DNA from 3 places in the Citrobacter sp. MNAZ 1397 genome. Region 2 is predicted to be linked to each of the others. Evidence: predicted binding sites of a transcription regulator. Region 2 holds the regulator's gene; each other region holds the start of a gene.

Region 1 (6,388 bases), on a different contig from region 2:
GTAAGTAATCAGCGCGGCAGCGGCATCCATCACATAGGCGTTACCCGCGATGCGTGCCAGCGGCTCTTCAATCCCTTCCATCTTACCGATGGCGACTTTGAACTGACGACGGATGTGCGCATAAGCGCCGATACCCATAGCCACCGATTTCAGGCCGCCCGTAGAGTTGGATGGCAGCGTGATACCGCGGCCCACGGACAGACATTCCACCAGCATACGCCAGCCCTGTCCGGCCATTTTCGGGCCACCGATGATGTAATCAATCGGTACGAAAATGTCCTGACCCCGTGTCGGACCGTTCTGGAACGGGACGTTCAGCGGGAAGTGACGACGACCAATTTCAACACCCGGGGTGTTGGTGGGGATCAGTGCACAGGTGATACCGAGATCTTCTTCGCCGCCCAGCAGTTTTTCCGGGTCAGAAAGTTTAAACGCCAGGCCCAGTACGGTCGCGATCGGGGCCAGCGTGATATAGCGTTTATTCCAGGTCAGGCGCATACCGAGCACCTGCTCACCCTGCCAGTCGCCCATGCAAACGACGCCAGTATCCGGAATTGCGCCCGCATCGGAACCGGCTTCCGGGCTGGTCAGGGCGAAACACGGAATTTCCTGTCCACGCGCCAGACGGGGTAAGTAATGATTTTTCTGCTCTTCAGTGCCGTAGTGTTGCAGCAGCTCACCTGGCCCTAAGGAGTTCGGTACGCCGACAGTGATCGCCAGAATGCCGGAAACGCCGGAGAGTTTTTGCAGCACGCGGGACTGGGCGTAAGCGGAGAATTCCAGTCCGCCGTACTCTTTTTTAATGATCATCGCGAAGAAGCGATGTTCTTTCAGGAATGCCCACAGCTCTGGCGGTAAGTCGGCCATTTCATGGGTGATCTGAAAGTCGTTAGCCATACGGCAGGCCTCTTCCACCGGACCATCAATAAAGGCCTGTTCTTCGGCGGTCAGACGCGGCTGCGGGTAGTTGTGCAGTTTTTTCCAGTCAGGATTACCGCGGAACAGATCGCCTTCCCACCAGGTTGTACCGGCATCGATGGCTTCTTTTTCCGTGCGTGACATTGGCGGCATCACTTTACGAAAACCGCGGAATACCGGGGCGGAGATCAGCGATTTACGCATCGGCACAAAGTTGAACGGCACAAGGATAATGGCCAACGGCACCAGTACCCAGATTGACCACAGACCTGTAGCGCCAAGGGCGGCAGTCCATGCCAGGAGAATTACGCTGCTGAGCAGCAGACTCACCCGGTGATAGAACAACACGCCGAGTAGGATAACAGTTGCGAGTAGACTCAAAATCATCATAGAGAAAAGCTCCCTTGCTTGTAGGAGGTCTGACCACTTGTGATGATATGGTTGTAGTGGATGTTATTTCTTTTAGCAATGTGTTTACAAAATAATTACAACCTGGTTCACATTGTTTGGCAGGAATGTGGCACGAAAAACGAAAACCCCCGACGATCACCAAGGCTTTAGCTTCTCGCTTGCCATGCTATCCGGTAAACTGCGCGCGAGAATTTACATTCATACTGCTTTCATACTGAAGGATATCCTCATGTACCAGGATCTGATTCGTAACGAACTGAACGAAGCAGCGGAAACGCTGGCAAACTTTTTAAAAGATGATGCCAATATCCACGCCATTCAGCGTGCGGCGGTTCTGCTGGCTGACAGCTTCAAGGCCGGCGGTAAGGTATTGTCCTGCGGTAATGGTGGTTCCCACTGTGATGCAATGCACTTTGCAGAAGAGTTGACAGGGCGTTACCGTGAAAACCGTCCGGGTTATCCGGGTATCGCCATCTCCGACGTGAGCCATCTCTCCTGCGTCAGTAACGACTTTGGCTACGACCATGTTTTTTCTCGCTACGTTGAAGCCGTTGGTCGCCCGGGCGATGTACTGTTAGGTATTTCTACTTCCGGTAATTCTGGTAATGTCATTAAAGCGATTGACGCGGCGCGTGCGCAGGGGATGAAAGTCATCACTCTGACCGGTAAAGATGGCGGTAAAATGGCGGGTACTGCCGATGTGGAAATCCGTGTACCGCATTTTGGTTACGCTGACCGTATTCAGGAAATCCACATTAAAGTGATTCATATCCTGATTATGCTGATCGAAAAAGAGATGGTAAAAGCGTAAGAAGGCTATTTATTTGCCATTTTGAACCTGGGCAGTACTCAGAATCCTCACGTACTCCGTGTACGCTCCGGTTCTTGCGCGCTGTCCGCGTTCAGGCTGGTTGCAACAATTACGCCTTCTCCATTTGGGCGTTTGGGGGTGTTGTATGTGCGAACTGCTCGGGATGAGCGCCAATGTGCCAACCGATATTTGCTTTAGTTTCACCGGGCTTGTTCAGCGCGGTGGGGGAACCGGGCCGCATAAAGACGGCTGGGGTATTACCTTTTACGAAGGCAAAGGCTGTCGTACGTTTAAAGACCCGCAACCCAGTTTTAACTCTCCGATTGCCCGTCTGGTTCAGGATTACCCAATCAAGTCCTGCTCGGTGGTGGCCCACATTCGTCAGGCGAACCGTGGCGAAGTGGCGCTGGAAAACACCCATCCTTTTACTCGCGAACTCTGGGGACGCAACTGGACTTACGCCCATAACGGGCAGTTAACCGGTTATAAGTCACTGGAGACAGGCAACTTCCGTCCCGTCGGGGAAACCGACAGCGAAAAAGCCTTCTGCTGGCTGCTGCACAAGCTTACCACGCGTTATCCGCGTACGCCGGGCAATATGGAAGCGGTATTTAAGTACATCGCAACGCTGGCGACTGAGCTGCGTGAGAAAGGTGTGTTTAATATGCTGTTGTCGGATGGACGCTACGTGATGGCGTTCTGCTCCACCAATCTGTTCTGCATTACCCGTCGGGCGCCGTTTGGTGTGGCAAAACTGCTGGATCAGGATGTGGAAATTGATTTTCAGCGGGAAACCACACCTGACGATGTGGTTACCGTGATTGCTACCCAGCCGCTAACGGGCAATGAAACCTGGCAAAAGATTATGCCAGGTGAATGGGCCTTATTTTGTCTCGGGGAGCGTATAGTTTGACGCCAGCTGCGGGTGAACAACTTCGTGGCTCAGCGGTTTGCTGACCACGTAGTTCCCGTCGATAACGGAGACCACAGGCGGTTTCTGCGTCTGCTGGAAGAAGTCATAACCCGGTTTTAACTGTTCCCAGAATTTCGCATAGGTCGAATATTTGTGGCGCTGCATATTCGCGTCGGTCATTCGGAACGGGTAGATGCTCAGCTGTACGCTTTCCTGACCAAACACCAGCGCTGCGGTAACAAACTGGAAAATCTCGTCAATTTGCGAATCGGTCATGGCATAGCAGCCAATAGAGACGCATGCGCCATGAATCATCAGGTATTTCCCTTCATAACCGTGAGCACGGTCATAGGCGTTAGGAAAACCAATATTGATGGCTTTATAAAAACGGCTGTCCGGTTTTAGCTGGCTGCGCTGAATGGAATAAAACCCTTCCGGGCTTTTGAAATCGCCCTGACGCTGTTTCGGCCCCAGGCCGCCGGAGTAGTTACAAATTTTGTAACTATTGAGGAGCTGGTATTGCTCGCCCATTTTGACGTAGAGATCAAGGGTTCGCTCTTCTTTGAAGATCTGGATGTATACCGGCGACCCCATCAACTGCTGCTTATATTCTTTGCTGATCGGCGTTGTTGAACCATTGCTGCTTAATAAGCTGGCAAACGAGACGCACGGCATCAGAAGCATCGCAAGAAAAAATGCGATTTTGCGCATACTGCTTGTTTCCTTGATAAAACGGTTACCACATTGCCAGGACGGCAAAAGAATCCCATAAATTCAGATTAATCTGGATTGGGTGCGCCCACAGTAGCATCACGGTAGTTTTTCGCAAGCCCGGATCGCTGAGTTTACAAATTAGTTTTTGGCAGCGATCCCCCTGTTAAATATTGTCTGATGAAAACCCCAGAAATAACAGCGATATTGGGCGTTTTTTTCACGACGAACTCACTTTTTTCCCCTCGCTTCTCATTTCGGGTAATAATGCTGTATACTTATCCAGTATCTGATAAGGTGAGCGTATGCGCAAAATCATACATGTCGATATGGACTGCTTTTTTGCCGCGGTGGAGATGCGTGATAACCCGGCACTGCGGGATATCCCTATCGCTATCGGCGGCAGCCGGGTTCAACGCGGCGTCATCAGCACGGCCAATTATCCGGCGCGCAAATACGGCGTACGCAGTGCTATGCCTACGGCAATGGCGTTGAAGCTGTGCCCACATCTCACCTTATTACCGGGTCGCTTTGAAGCCTACCGGGAAGCCTCTCACCAGATCCGCGAAATCTTTTCCCGTTATACAAGCCTGATTGAGCCCCTGTCGCTGGATGAAGCGTATCTGGATGTGACCGACAGCCCCCATTGCTACGGTTCGGCAACGCTCATGGCAGAAGAGATTCGCCGGACCATATTTCGGGAAACACAACTCACCGCCTCGGCCGGTATCGCGCCGGTGAAGTTTCTGGCGAAAATTGCCTCCGATCTGAACAAACCTGACGGGCAATATGTGATTGCGCCTGCGGATGTGCCTGCATTTTTACGTACGCTGCCGCTGAGCAAAATTCCAGGCGTGGGCAAGGTGTCAGCAGCAAAACTGGAAAAGCTCGGGCTACGTACTTGCGAAGATGTGCAGAACAGCGACCTGGCAATGTTGCTAAAACGCTTTGGTAAATTTGGCCGTGTGTTATGGGAGCGTAGCCAGGGCATTGATGAGCGGCATATCAGTAGCGACAGGCTACGTAAATCGGTGGGCGTAGAGCGAACGCTGATAGAGGACATTCATGAGTGGGAAGAGTGCGAAGCTATTATCAACCAACAACTCTATCCGGAACTGGAACGGCGGCTGTCGAAGATAAAACCCGATCTGCTTATTGCCCGACAGGGGGTTAAGCTCAAGTTTGCCGATTTCCAGCTCACTACCCAGGAACACGTCTGGCCACGCTTAAATAAAGACGATTTGCTGGCCACGGCGCGGAAAACCTGGAATGAGCGGCGCAGCGGGCGCGGCGTTCGTTTAGTGGGTTTGCATGTGACGCTGCTCGATCCACAATTAGAACGTCAGCTGGTACTGGGCCTGTAAATAAGGGTGAAAAATGACAGTACCGGAAAGACAGAAGGGAAATTGTCCGCACCATTCGGTGCGGACAGCACGACTTATTTCGCCGGAATGGCTTTCAGCAGCTCGGTCAGCAGTGTCCAGTAATGGCCCACGCTTTCGATATGTACCTGCTCGTCCGGAGAGTGCGGACCGGTGATGGTTGGCCCGATAGAAACCATGTCCATGTCCGGGTACGGTTTTTTGAACAGACCGCATTCCAGACCGGCGTGGATGATCTGGATGTTCGGCGTCTTGTTGAACAGACGCTGATAGGTTTCACGCACCAGATGCATCACCGGGGAGTTCGCATCCGGCTGCCAGCCAGGGTAGCCGCCTTTCGGTGCGGTTTTTGCGCCCGCCAGTTTGCCCAGCGACGCCAGCATGCTCACCACGTAATCTTTACCGCTGTCGATTAAGGAGCGGATCAGACAGATGATTTCAACGTTGTCGTCCTGCATGGTCACTACGCCAACGTTCAGGGAGGTTTCGACCACACCTTTGGCGACGTCGGAGTTGCGGATCACACCGTTCGGTGTGGCGTTCAGCAATTGAATGAAGCTATCGCGGGAAGCAGAGGTCAATGCCTGTTTGTCCGTGGAGACAGACTCCAGCAGTACAACCAGGTTTTTCTCTTTCATCGCCAGCTCGTTTTTCAGGATGTCCTGATACGTTGCTGCCAGCGTTTTCAGTTGTTCAGCCTTATCGGCCGGAACGGCGAAAGTCGCGAACGCTTCACGCGGGATAGCGTTGCGCAGGGTACCGCCGTTGAAATCGGTCAGACGCAGGTCCAGCTCAATCGCGTGGCCCGCCAGGAAGCGCGCCAGCAGCTTGTTGGCGTTACCGAGACCGAGATGGATATCGCCGCCGGAGTGGCCGCCTTTCAGCCCTTTCAGGGTCAGTTTGAACGTCTGGTAACCCGCAGGTACCGCTTCACGGGAGAGCGGCAGGGTAGTGATGAAATCAATACCACCAGCGCAACCCATGTAGATTTCGCCTTCTTCTTCTGAATCGGTGTTGATCAGAATATCTGCCTGCAACCAGCCAGCCTGCAAACCAAACGCGCCATCCATACCGGACTCTTCGGTCATGGTCAGCAGCACTTCCAGCGGCCCATGCTCAACGCTGTCATCTGCCAGCACTGCCAGCGCAGAAGCCATACCGATACCGTTATCTGCCCCCAGCGTGGTGCCGCGCGCTTTTACCCATTCGCCATCGATGTACGGCTGAATCGGGTCTTTAGTG
Region 2 (6,388 bases):
GTTTCTCGCCAATATTCTGTGGGCGGTCGCCTACGATACGCAGTACGCCATGGTTGATCGCGACGATGACCTGAAAATTGGTATCAAGTCGACCGCCATTCTGTTTGGGCGCCACGATAAGTTGATCATTGGCATATTGCAGGTGGCGGTACTGGCGTTGATGGTGGCGATTGGCGCGCTCAATGGCTTAGGCTGGCACTTCTACGGGTCGGTCATTATCGCGGGTGCGCTGTTTGTTTATCAGCAGAAGCTCATTGTGAATCGCGATCGCGACGCTTGTTTTAAAGCGTTTATGAATAATAACTATGTGGGGCTGGTACTGTTTATCGGCCTGGCGACAAGCTACCTGGCGTAATGCGATTTTGCCGGATGTGGCGTTGCCTTATCGGGGCTACTGTAAGCGTATAGCCCAGAGTAGCCCCGATAAGCGAAGCGCATCAGGGAAGTTACTCCCGGATGCGGCGCTTTACTCACTCCGCCTGCGTTGCGCTCTCGATAGTCAAACGCACATCAGAAGTAATCAGCTCTGCTAACAGTTGATACACCGCCAGCGTCTGCTCGGGCTCGGCATCGCCGGTATCGCTGATATACCCTTCATCACGCAGCGTCAGCACCAGAGTACTGAAAACCGCCTTGTCGAAGAATTCCGGCGCATTGATGCCGTGCAGCACTGACAGACGTTGCGCCAGCGTACGGCTCTCTTTCTCCAGCGTACTGCGGTTCATCGCCGGATTTGCGCTCAGCAACCAGAACGTGATGGCATAACGTTGCAGCGTTTCGCGCGCGCCAGCCGCCAGCAGTTGCAGAGTACGGGAATGTACCGGATTGATATAGAGCTGGCCATCTTTCATGGTGATCAGCCCCTGGCGCAGTAATTCCTGTGCGAGGCTCTCCAGTACGCCGGCCAGTTCCTCTTTTTCCCAGCGCAAGAACAGCTCGGCTTTCAGCATCGGGTAGAGCAGTTCAACATGGCGCAGCATTTCGTCCTGAGAGATATGACGATGCTGGGTAATAATGGCCGCCATCAGCGATGGCAACATCAGCATATGCGCAATGTTGTTGCGATAGTACGTCATCAGCACCGCCTGCTCGCGCGGCAGAATGATGATGTCGCCAATCGTGTCTTTCTCAACCTCAAACTTGTTCATCTGCAGGGCGTGCTCAATAAGCGCGTCCGCACTGACGGTGGGCACCGTTGTGTCGGCAGCATAGGGCACATTGCGCATCAGGTTGAGGTAACAGTCCAGTTGCTCGGTGAGCTGTTCACGGGTCAGTGAACGCTGACGTGAGGCCAGAAGCGCAGTACAACAGAGGTTCATGGCGTTTGCCGCACCGGCATTATTAATACGCACCATCAGATCAGCAGCAATAGCATTCACCGTCGGCGTCAGCCAGGCAGGACGGACAGCCTCGATGGGATCGATGGATTCGCGCCATTCCGGCACGCGATGATTCAGATAGTTCATCAGCGGAATGGGCTCGCCAAAGTTGACGTAGCCCTGACCGAGATTACGCAGCTTGCTTAAACCGCGTACCATCTGGGCAAAACCTTCTTTCTCTTTCGTCGCGCCGCGCAGCTCTTTGGCGTAGGTGCCCACTTCCATGACGTGCTCATAGCCAATGTAGATGGGCACCAGCGTGATCGGACGCGTGCCCCCACGAAGCATGGCCTGAATCGTCATTGAGAGCGTGCCGGTCTTTGGATCCAACAGACGGCCGGTACGAGAACGCCCACCCTCCACAAAGTATTCCACTGAATAGCCGCGGTTAAACAATTCACCCAAATACTCGCGGAAAACCGTCGAATAGAGCTTGTTCCCTTTAAAAGTACGGCGAATAAAGAACGCGCCCAGACGACGGAAAATGGGACCCGCCGGCCAGAAGTTCAGGTTGATGCCGGCAGCGATATGCGGCGGTACCAGCCCCTGATGATAGAGCACGTAGGAGAGCAACAAATAGTCCATATGGCTGCGATGGCAGGGCACATAGACAATTTCATGACCATCATGGGCGAGCTGACGAACACGTTCCGCGTTATGTACATTAATGCCCTGATACAGACGGTTCCAGGTAAAGCCGAGGATACGGTCTGACAGACGGATCATCTCATACGAGAAGTTCGCCGCAATCTCTTCCATCAGCGCAATTGCGTTTTGTTGGGCTTTATCATGGGAGATTTTCTTGCTGCGCGCTTCGTCTTCGACGGCGCGGGCGATGGCTTTGGAGGAGAGCAGCTTATTAAACAGGTCCTGACGGGCCGGCAAACGCGGCCCCACTGCGGCCAGGCGCTGGCGGGCGAAGTGCATACGCGCTACGCGTGCCAGTTTTTGCGCAATGGTTTTGTCTGTCCCGTGCTCGGTTGCCATACGACGCAGCGAAACCGGCGGCGAGAAACGCACAAAGCTGTCGCGGCCAAGCCATGAGATCGCGAAAAATTTCTGAATACCGTTTAGCATACGCAGCGGCGGGTTGACTTCACCCTTTTCGCGACCTGGAGAACGGCCGAACATCATCGATACAGGCACCATCTGAACATCCAGATCGGGATGGCTGCGGTGCAGATCGAGATAGTCATGGAACAGCTTGATCGACTCTTCTTTAGGCGTGTACCAGGTAAAGACGCGCGGCCCGCCGTGAATAAAGATATAACGCGGCAGCTCCGCTCCGTCGATTTCAAGCGGTTCGAGGGGGTCGGGCAAATCGTGTGCCAGACACTGAGCGCGCAAGGTAAGCAAGTCTGCCTTCGAATTATAAGGCAAAACGTACATAATAGGGCGTGACGTATCGAGTCCTAATTCCTGGGCGGGTTCCGCCGGGATAGACTTGCTTTTTACCAGGACGCTTAATGGTAAATTTAGTAATTTGTAGTAAATTCGTGGCCAGCCGGACATAAACGATGTAAAGCCTCTGGTTAATAATGCCATTGCGCGGCAAGAATATCAGAAAGTCCGCAGAATTTCTTTTCTACCTCTATAAGCTTACATAGACATTGACGTTCATTACATAAAAAGGTTGTTTTTCATGGCCAACAATACCACTGGAATTACCCGCATCATTAAAGCGGCAGGCTATTCATGGAAAGGGGTGCGCGCAGCGTGGATTAACGAAGCTGCTTTTCGTCAGGAAGGTGTTGCGGTCATTATTGCCATCATCATTGCGTCGTTTGTGGATGTTGACGCGATTACGCGTGTTCTGTTGATTGGTTCTGTTGTGCTGGTGATGATAGTGGAAATCCTCAATAGTGCGATTGAAGCGGTGGTTGACCGTATTGGATCTGAATTTCATGAACTCTCAGGACGTGCGAAGGACATGGGGTCTGCGGCAGTATTAATGGCCATTCTTCTGGCACTGTTTACCTGGGTTTCTCTGCTGTGGGGCTATTTTCGATAAGGCTTCCAGAAATGCGTTAAGTCCGCGTTTTTTGCTTAATTTTGGTTTCAAAATCACCTTTAACTGTATATACTCACAGCATAACTGTATATACACCCAGGGGGCGGAATGAAAGCTTTAACGGCCAGGCAGCAAGAGGTGTTCGATCTTATTCGCGATCGAATCAACCAGACAGGTATGCCGCCGACGCGTGCGGAGATCGCGCAACAGTTGGGGTTCCGTTCCCCAAACGCGGCAGAGGAACACCTGAAAGCGCTTGCGCGTAAGGGCGTTATTGAGATTGTATCGGGTGCGTCTCGTGGTATTCGTCTGTTGCTTGAAGAAGAAGAGGATATCGGGCTGCCGCTTATCGGGCGTGTCGCTGCTGGCGAACCTTTGCTGGCGCAACAGCATATCGAGGGACACTATCAGGTCGATCCTTCTCTCTTCAAACCTAACGCTGACTTCCTGCTCCGCGTAAGCGGTATGTCGATGAAAGATATCGGCATCATGGATGGCGACCTGCTGGCTGTCCATAAAACTCAGGATGTTCGTAACGGGCAGGTTGTTGTTGCGCGTATTGACGATGAAGTTACGGTCAAGCGCCTGAAAAAACAGGGTAATACGGTGCAGTTACTGCCTGAAAACAGTGAGTTTTCCCCAATTGTGGTTAACCTGCGTGAGCACAACTTCACCATTGAAGGCCTTGCGGTTGGCGTTATCCGCAATGGTGAATGGCTGTAATACCTTTCTGAGCCGTGGCGGCTGATCTGCTGTCACGGTTGCTTTCCTTTCCTGACAAAGCTTTAACTTCTCCCTTATCCTCCTGATCTCGCTTAGGTTTGGTCTGCATATCTGTCCGGCAATTTTCCTTCTGATGGTTAAAAATTCCGAATAAAGATTCATGGTCGCTATCCTTAACTACAATAATAATCACGTTCAGGATATTTAGAGCGTAACGAAAGGAATAACGCTGTTCATGACCAACGATGAGGAAATTATGATGAATAAAGACGAAGTCAGCGGCAACTGGAAACAGTTCAAAGGTAAAGCGAAGGAACAGTGGGGTAAATTGACTGACGATGATATGACCATCATCGAAGGTAAACGTGACCAACTGGTCGGTAAAATTCAGGAACGTTACGGCTACGCCAAAGATCAGGCAGAAAAAGAAGTCGTGGACTGGGAAACGCGGAATGATTACCGCTGGTAGCCTTCACATCCCCCTCAATGTGTAGACCCCCAATGGCTACCCTGCCCGAACGGTACACGGATGTACCACCCTCAATTTATTTGTCCGTTTAAAAGAGAAAAATCGCGACTAGCGCGATTTTTTTTTCAACTGAATCGTGTGGTCATGATGGCATTCGCCGGGATGTCGGCACGCTTCAACCTCGGCGCAATCAGCGCATAATCCATGTGCTTCAATGACGTTATGGCGCAGCGCAAAACCGCGTTTTGCCGCCAGTGCGTGCATAATATCTTCCACGCCTTCCGCCTGCTCTTCTTTTACCACGCCGCAACGATCGCAGATAAACATCGCGGAGGTGTGCGTCGGTTGATCGAAAAGATGGCAAAGCACATAGCTATTTGTGGACTCCACTTTATGCACAAAGCCTTGTTCTAACAGAAAATCCAGCGCGCGATACACAGTAGGGGGTTTGGCCTGAGGCTCTGCCTCACGCAGGAGATCGAGCAGGTCGTAGGCGCTGATGGCCCCCTGTTGCAGACTCATCAGGCGTAACACTTCGAGGCGCTGGGGAGTCAGGCGCACATTGCGTTGCACACACAGTTTTTCGGCCTGCGCGAGCATCTCTTGCGAAGTGGACTTATCCATAGGCGTTCTCTCATGAAATGGCGACATAAGCCCCCACTTTATCATGTTCTGTACTAAACGCCGAGATCGCGACCGCGCCTTCACCTTTCGCAATCCCCATGTGTCTTCTATAAATATTGATGGTCACTTCATATAACAACATCTTCTGTAACGTTTTATTACATTCCGTAGAAATAGGATGTTTTTTGGATGTTATTCGCAGCAATAGAGCCACCCTGTCCATGTCACAACTAGCAGGGTCATAAACTCATTTGATTACGAGACGCATAACTGTGAAAAACAATCTTAAACTTTCGGTGGTCGCTATCGCTGTCTCCTTTTTCGTGGCAAATCAAGCCGGAGCGGCAAATACCTGGGCAGAGGCACGTAATGATGCAATGGGGGGGACAGGTGTTGCCTCCGCAAATTACGGCAGTGGTGCATTCATTAACCCGGCGTTGCTGGCAAAGGCGAAACCGGAAGACAATGTTACGGTCATCTTACCGACCGTTGGCGCACAGATAACCGATGAGGACAACCTGCGCGATGAAATTAATGATATCAGTGATAAAATCGATTATTACAAAGACATAGTTAATAATCTCACCCTGCGCGAAGTGCTGCTTAACCCTGTTGGGACTGTCGATCAGTTCCAGATGGCGGCAAAAGATCTTGCGGATTCGCTTGATTATCTTGATGGCAAAACCGCGAGTGCGAATGCCGGGGCCGGTATCGCTGTCACTATTCCTAACGATGTATTATCTGTTGCCTTTGTGACTAAAGGCTATGCGCATGCCCGTGTGAGTTCGAATATTGATCAAAACGATATCACCTACCTTCGTAGCATCCAGAACAGTGATACCGTCGCCACGGGAGTTGCCCTCGGCGCTGTTCTCTCACCTAATGGCTCGGACGAGATCACAAAAAATCTTAACTCCACGGCATCAGGTCGTGCGGCTATCATTACGGACTTTGGTATCGCAATGGCGCATCAATTCGACGTGGGCGGCGTTCCTCTTTCCGTCGGCGTTACGCCAAAACTGCAAAAGTCGTGGATCTATAACTACACCACGTCGATTTATGATTACGACAAAAATGAATGGAACAACAGTAAGTACCGCAAGGATGACACGGGCTTTAACATTGATGTTGGCCTGGCGGCGGATTTAACAGATAACGTCACCCTCGGTCTGAGTGGACAAA
Region 3 (6,388 bases), on a different contig from region 2:
CATGACAGGCGCGGCGCAGAACAAATTGTCCGAGCTCATAAATCAGGCCGCTGGTTTCCGCAATCACGATAAAATCCTCGGGTTTGAGTTCCCCGGCCGGGCGCCGCGGCCAGCGAACCAGCGCTTCGACTCCGGTCATCGCCAGGGTACGCGCATCCACAATAGGCTGATACCAGACATCAAATTCACCGCGCTCCAGCCCGCTACGGATATCATTTTCAATCAGTAATTGCCACTCGCGGGCGCTGTTCAGCGCCGCATCGTAGTGCGTGATGCGTCCTTTGCCGAGGCTTTTTGAGTGGTACATAGCAATATCAGCGCGGCGGAAAAGCTCAGTACTGGTGCACTCCACCAGTGTGCCGCTGGCAATACCAATACTGGCACCAATATGAATTGTTCGCTCGCCCACCTGAATCGGGTTATTCAAATACGCCAGCACACGCTCGGCAAATCTTGCAGTCTGCTCCTCTGCCCAGGGGCCGCCAATGGTCATGGCAAACTCATCTCCACCCATTCGCGCCAGCATCCCCTGTGCGGGTACTTTTTCCCGTAGCGTCTGGGCGATGGTTCGGATCAGGCGGTCGCCAACGTCATGTCCGTAAATGTCGTTCACATCCTTGAAGCCATCGAGATCGACAAAGGCGACACTCATCATACTGGTATCGCCCTGCGCAGCGAGTTTATCGAGATGTTCAATCAGACCGCGGCGATTCGGCAGATGGCTCAGCCAGTCGGTTAAGGCAATCCTGCGAGCAATTTTCTCCCCTTTCGCCAGCTTATACAGCCCGGCGCTGCTCAGGAGAATAAACAGGAGGATCAATCCCGATGCCAGCAGGGCGATTTGACGAATATTGGCAGAGGCCGCCTCGGCAGCCTCTGCGCCCGGCAAACGCGGCGACCAGTTTAGCCAGCCCAGCACTTCCCCCGCCGAACTTTCCAGCGGCACGGCGGATTCATCCTGCTTCTGTTCCGTAAACGCTAAATCAGCAATCTGAAATGTATCGCCCAACTCTTTAAGGATTTGTGTATTGAGGTGGCGGGTGATTACCAGATAACGCCGCGTATTATCATTAACCTGTAAATTCCCCACCATCGGGCGGATAAGGCCAATCCCTACAAACGCAATGCCGTTGCGGGTACGGGTAATCCCGGCATAAATTTCATTGCTGGATACCAGCGAGGCCGAATTATTACGAATGAGGGTTTGTAAACCCTTACCAAAAAAGTCGAGTGAATGCTCTGTAAACCTCGTGCTGTGAAACGATCCCCATAAGACGTTAAAATTTTCATCCAGGATAAAGGTACCGTCATAGAGATTATTGACTTTAAATCCCTCACCCCAGGTTTTGTAGAGCCATTGAGTGTCAAGCTGTGAGCGGTAGGCCTCCCGCACCGCATCATCCCAGACGGCGTTATCAATCACCAGCGAGCGCACACGATTCACCGAGGTCTGAATCGCCCCCTGTACCGACAGAGCGGTACGATGTTCATCAATTTCATTGGCTTTGCTACTGATAAGATGCAATGAAAGATAGAGCAGTGCGACGATGGAAAAAATAAGCCCAATGCCCGCCAGGAAGATCATGACGAACAGGGTTTTGGCATTCGGGATATTCCGCCAGCTAAATGGGTTCAACATACACTGCCTCCCTCTTAATCCTTAACAGGAAAAACAGCCGGTTGAGGACTTCCGTTAACTAAGCGTAATACAGTCGGTGGATTTCGCTGCCCCTGATAAGGGCAGCGATCACATCAGGCGAGTTTTATTAGTATCATACCCACAATCAGTAAGATAACCCCTGCCCAGCCTTTATTATTCAGGCGCTGGCCGAAGAGGATCCAGCCCGCCGCCAGAGTCGCAGCGATACCGAACCCGCCCCATAACGCATAGGCAACTGATAAATCTATACCTTTCACTGCCTGTGACAGCGCGGCAAAGGCGGCGAGCACTGCCGCCAACGAGCCAATTCCGTATAATTTATGACGAAAACCCGCTGATAATTTAAGGAAAATATTGCCGACGATCTCCAGGACAATAGCCGCCGCCAGCCAGGCACCATGAACCCACTCAAACTGTTGCATTGCGGCGCTCCTGCGGTGTGTTGACCGCTTTACGGGTACCCGATTTGATCAGCACAATCCCGGCAACCAGTGTCATCAGTCCGGCAATTTTCAGTGGGGAGAGCGCTTCATCAAACAACACAACGCTAAACAAGGTGATCAGTAAAATACCGATCCCCTCCCACAGCGCATAGGCCACGCCGAGAGCGATTTTTTTCACTGCGAATGATAATAAAATATATGACAGTGCAATCATCACCAGCATCAGAATAAAACCGGTGTGTCCGTCGGTCACACTTGCCCACTTCATTGATAATGTGCCGGTTATTTCAGCCACAATGGCCAGCGCTAATAATACCCAGTAAATCATCATGCTTCTCCTGCTTGAGAATATAATTGTGCAGGGTCCTTCCATAACGGAAAACCCAGGGGGTAAAAATGACAGTCGCGTGGTTTACGCGAGCCTAAGCAGGGAGGAAAAGACTATAGCGCCGAGCGCCAGTGTTGTTCGCCGGAAAGCAAAAGGGCAGAAGAAGTAAGACGGGAAAAGCCAGAGATGAACGTCCTGAACAAATTATCCATAAAATTACAATATCCGCACATTGCTTCTCATCGTGGCGGAGCGATTGTCCTCAGTAGTAAAACACGCTCTCTTTCTACCACAGAGCCTGTTTTTCCTCAAATTCTTTTCACTTCTTTACCCGCGGTTACCCGGCTTGTAGAAAGTTAATCGCAGCCGCCGCAGGAAAATATCTACGGCGGCGATACAGATTATGGTTCCGATTTCATTGCCAGTGCCCGGTCCTCGGCGAGTAAATTCCAGGATGCAATAAATAGCCCGGCAATCATGGGTCCCAGGACAAAACCGTTAATGCCAAAGAATTGCAGCCCGCCAAGCGTGGTCAGCAAAATTAAATAATCGGGCATTCGGGTATCTTTGCCGACTAATAATGGCCGCAGGATATTATCAGCCAGCCCCACCACCACAATAAAATAGAGCGACATCATAGTACCGGTGATAATTTCCCCGGTGGAGAAGAGAAAAATAGCCGCCGGGACCCAGATAAGCGCCGTGCCGACCGCCGGGATCAGCGACAGGAACGCCATCAGCGAACCCCACAACAAACTACCGTTAATGCCGGAAAACCAGAAACCAAAGCCCCCCAGCGCGCCCTGCACAATTGCCACCACCAGCGTCCCTTTTACCGTTGCCCGGGAGACGCTGGCAAATTTATGGAACAGGCGACGTTTAATTTTGTCCGTCAGTGGAATAGCCGTAAAGATTCTGCGTACCAGCCGGGAACCGTCCTTCAGTAAAAAGAACAGCAGATAGACCATCAGACAGAAACTGACGCTAATACTCAGCGTGTTTTTACCGATAATCACCGCGCTGCCAGCCAGATATCGCCCGGAGCTCAGCGCCACGCCGGATAATTTTTCGCGAATGGCCCCCACGGAGTCAAAGTCATTTTCACGCAAATATCCCTGTGCCCAGCCAGGCAGATAACTAATACTGTCAGTAAAGAGTTGCGGTAAGTCCGTGGCGTTATTTTGCAAGCGTTGATAGAGCGCATTAATTTCTGTAATCAGCGACGTGACAATAATCATCAATGGAATAAAAACTAACACACAGATAAGCAGTACGGTCAGTAGCGAGGCAATACCATCACGCCCCCGCAACCAGCCGGTTAATTTCACCCGTAACGGATAAAAAATAAGCGCCAGAATAACAGCCCAGATAATAGCGGCATAGTACGGCTGGATCAGGCTAAAAAATGCCACACTGACCAGCAACAACAGAACGATAAAAAAGAAATTATGAGTTTTCAATGCCGTCATCTTCGCCATCCAATGGTTAAACTGCCACTAAGTGTAGTGGCTGGCCCCCTGAATGTAAAAAACGACTGCCGCCGCGAAATAATACGTCACAGCCGAAATATCATCATTTCGCTTATTCGTCGCACAGTCCCGATGCTCAGGCAATGGTGGAAAATACCGGGATGCGCATTTTTTCAGCAAATAACAAAAATCCTTGTGCCATCAACCTCTTCACAAAAATCGCGCCCGGGCCGCTTGATCGATACGTTTTTTTGACGATACTGTATATAAACACAGTAATACATAAAAACAGTCACCATGGATGTATCAAAGGCGAAAGCCTCACTTTTACCAGGACGTCGACAGGTTTGTCAGGCAGCCTTGTGCCTGTCATTACGTGGGAGCAACATGCAATGACAACCAGCGCTTTTCCCAGCCCGGCAGCGGATTATATCGAAGGGGCGATCGATCTGGTGGCACATTTGATCAGCCATCCGTCAGCAACCTATGTGCTGCGCACCGCCAGCGATGCCATGTGCGGCGCGGCGATCCTGCCCGGATCGTTACTGTTAGTAGACAGCAGCCTGCAGCCGGTGGATGGCGATATCGTTGTAGCCCGCCTGCTGAGCGGTTTTACCGTCCGGCGACTGCGTCTCTCGCCGCCGCGACTGGTGGCGGAGAACGAAAACTATCGCACGGTATATATTGATGAAGAGGAAGGCGCACATATTGTCGGCGTCGTAACGACCATCATCACGACGCCCCGGCGCACCCTGCACGTTCGTGCGGCGAGCGTGCGGGCGTGAAGAGGGGCGCACGTTTTTGTGGGATATCCAAACAGGCCGCAAGGCCTTTAACCTGAGCGCCGATTTCGCCTGCGGCAGCCGGGGTAATGGCCGCCAGCCAGGAGTTATATAACGGTTTTTTAGCTGTGGAGGCTATGGCTGGACAATAGCGGTTTGCAGTTCAGGCTTTTCTTCCGGGTCAGCGTGAATACAACATCGCATCCAGGACGTATTTACGGCTCGGCCCCACGCTCAGATTGTCGCCCACGTTATTCATACGCCATCGTGAATTCCACCGCAGATTCCGCCGTGCCGGGAGTAACCTCTCCGGTGCGGATAAAGCGCGCTTTCATCGGGATAACATAGTCGCCGCCCAGCGAGGCGTTATAGCCCGTGTATTTCACTGCGGTATTAAACGGCACCAGCGTGTCGTTGGCATACAGTACCTGCACCCCCACCCCGCTTGCCGTGGAGCCGGTTCGCAGGGTGACGTGCTGGTTACTGGCGCCCGGGTTTACCAGGTTAATACCCGCGGCGGGTTTGAAGGTGTATTTCACCGCTGCCATATCTTTGCTGCATTTTTTGATTTCAAAGTTAAACGGCGTGGCGGCGCTGGTCGAGCCAACGGTCGTGAAATCCGGTTTACTGTGCTTTTTCAGGTCAACAAGAATATCGGGGGTTTCGCAGGATTTGACGGTAACGGGGACGTGGCCAGTGATGGTCAGTCGGCTCCACTCCACTCCCCCTTCAGTAGAATTTCTGGTGGTATTATTCCAGCCTTCAATCGTAAAATTCAAATCCAGAGCATCAGCCTCATCCCCGATCGGGCCGGTAACGTACAACTGAGCTTTGATAAGAAAGTGCTGTGCAGCTTCAAAAAAACCGTCTCCGAAACCATGGTGGTAGGAACCAAGATTATTCTTCACAACTATATTGGGGGGATAAACTTCGGTCCATACCATAATACCTATCCCAGAAATATTGGTATTATAAATACCGGGATAAGGAGACTCGGTCATAGGCGTACCATATCTTATCATTATGTAATTTATCTTAGGATTACATTTAAATTCTACAATTTCTCCGTTCGGAAAACTAATCACCGGCCCCAATTTTGTATTAGGCTGCTGGTTTCTTGCCACGGAAAGAGATGCAATTGTACTGTCAATAGAATAACTATAATCGTAGCGACTGTGCCCCGGCTTGAAGTTGCAGCCCGCATAACTTATAAAACTGAACAAACACGATGTAACGATAATTACTAGTCTAAGAATAACAATGAATTTATTCATATTGTTCTCCACTCCCCTGTGTAACATATAATTAATTCCCTTTAACCTGTGTACACGGCACTATGCCGGGCAAAACCACCATAATCACTGATGGTCGTGAAATAGACTTTCCCCGTTTCCGTGCCTTCCAGCGTAAAGGCTGCGCTGCCCTTTGCCGGGCACATGCCTTTGACTTCTTCATTGGGCCGATCTGTTGCGTAAAGACTGATGCGGGCCAGTGAAACGTTAAACGCCGACGGGTTTTCGCAGATGATTTTCATTGCGCCGGCCTCGCGGCTAAGCCGCCAGCGTAGCGTGTTAACCGCCCCGCCCGGCGTGCCCGGTAAGCCCGCCGGGCGGTAAAATACTTTCAGACGTGTGCGCACAGGAAAATGCACAAGATTCGGGTTCTTTGCGCCGCGCTCCGTTTTCGGTTGCACTTCCAGCACATTC

Evidence for each region. The regulator LexA, encoded in region 2, represses DNA repair genes until DNA is damaged. The targets are predictions, from matches to a motif close to TNCTGTATGTACATACAGNA.
Region 1: the regulator LexA is predicted to act here: its motif matches at 4,033-4,052, upstream of dinB (DNA polymerase IV).
Region 3: the regulator LexA is predicted to act here: its motif matches at 4,159-4,178, upstream of umuD (translesion error-prone DNA polymerase V autoproteolytic subunit).

Annotation. Positions count from the first base shown of each region.
Region 1 covers NZ_JAKIVH010000001.1:3,093,395-3,099,782, reverse strand. The annotation lists gene fadE (acyl-CoA dehydrogenase FadE) at 1-1,308, opposite strand, end outside; gene lpcA (D-sedoheptulose 7-phosphate isomerase) at 1,559-2,140, shown strand; gene L2097_RS14540 (class II glutamine amidotransferase) at 2,286-3,053, shown strand; gene dpaA (peptidoglycan meso-diaminopimelic acid protein amidase) at 3,024-3,764, opposite strand; gene dinB (DNA polymerase IV) at 4,070-5,128, shown strand; gene pepD (cytosol nonspecific dipeptidase) at 5,203-6,388, opposite strand, start outside.
Region 2 covers NZ_JAKIVH010000007.1:53,223-59,610, forward strand. The annotation lists gene ubiA (4-hydroxybenzoate octaprenyltransferase) at 1-355, shown strand, start outside; gene plsB (glycerol-3-phosphate 1-O-acyltransferase PlsB) at 471-2,891, opposite strand; gene L2097_RS23250 (diacylglycerol kinase) at 3,022-3,390, shown strand; gene lexA (transcriptional repressor LexA) at 3,499-4,113, shown strand; gene L2097_RS23260 (CsbD family protein) at 4,373-4,582, shown strand; gene zur (zinc uptake transcriptional repressor Zur) at 4,691-5,206, opposite strand; gene L2097_RS23270 (conjugal transfer protein TraF) at 5,479-6,388, shown strand, end outside.
Region 3 covers NZ_JAKIVH010000001.1:1,221,918-1,228,305, reverse strand. The annotation lists gene L2097_RS05665 (bifunctional diguanylate cyclase/phosphodiesterase) at 1-1,639, opposite strand, end outside; gene mdtI (multidrug/spermidine efflux SMR transporter subunit MdtI) at 1,753-2,082, opposite strand; gene mdtJ (multidrug/spermidine efflux SMR transporter subunit MdtJ) at 2,069-2,431, opposite strand; gene L2097_RS25870 (protein YdgV) at 2,545-2,643, opposite strand; gene L2097_RS05650 (AI-2E family transporter) at 2,833-3,900, opposite strand; gene umuD (translesion error-prone DNA polymerase V autoproteolytic subunit) at 4,263-4,685, shown strand; partial or broken gene L2097_RS05640 (DUF1304 family protein) at 4,699-4,871, shown strand; gene L2097_RS05635 (fimbrial protein) at 4,934-5,626, opposite strand; gene L2097_RS05630 (fimbrial biogenesis chaperone) at 5,998-6,388, opposite strand, start outside.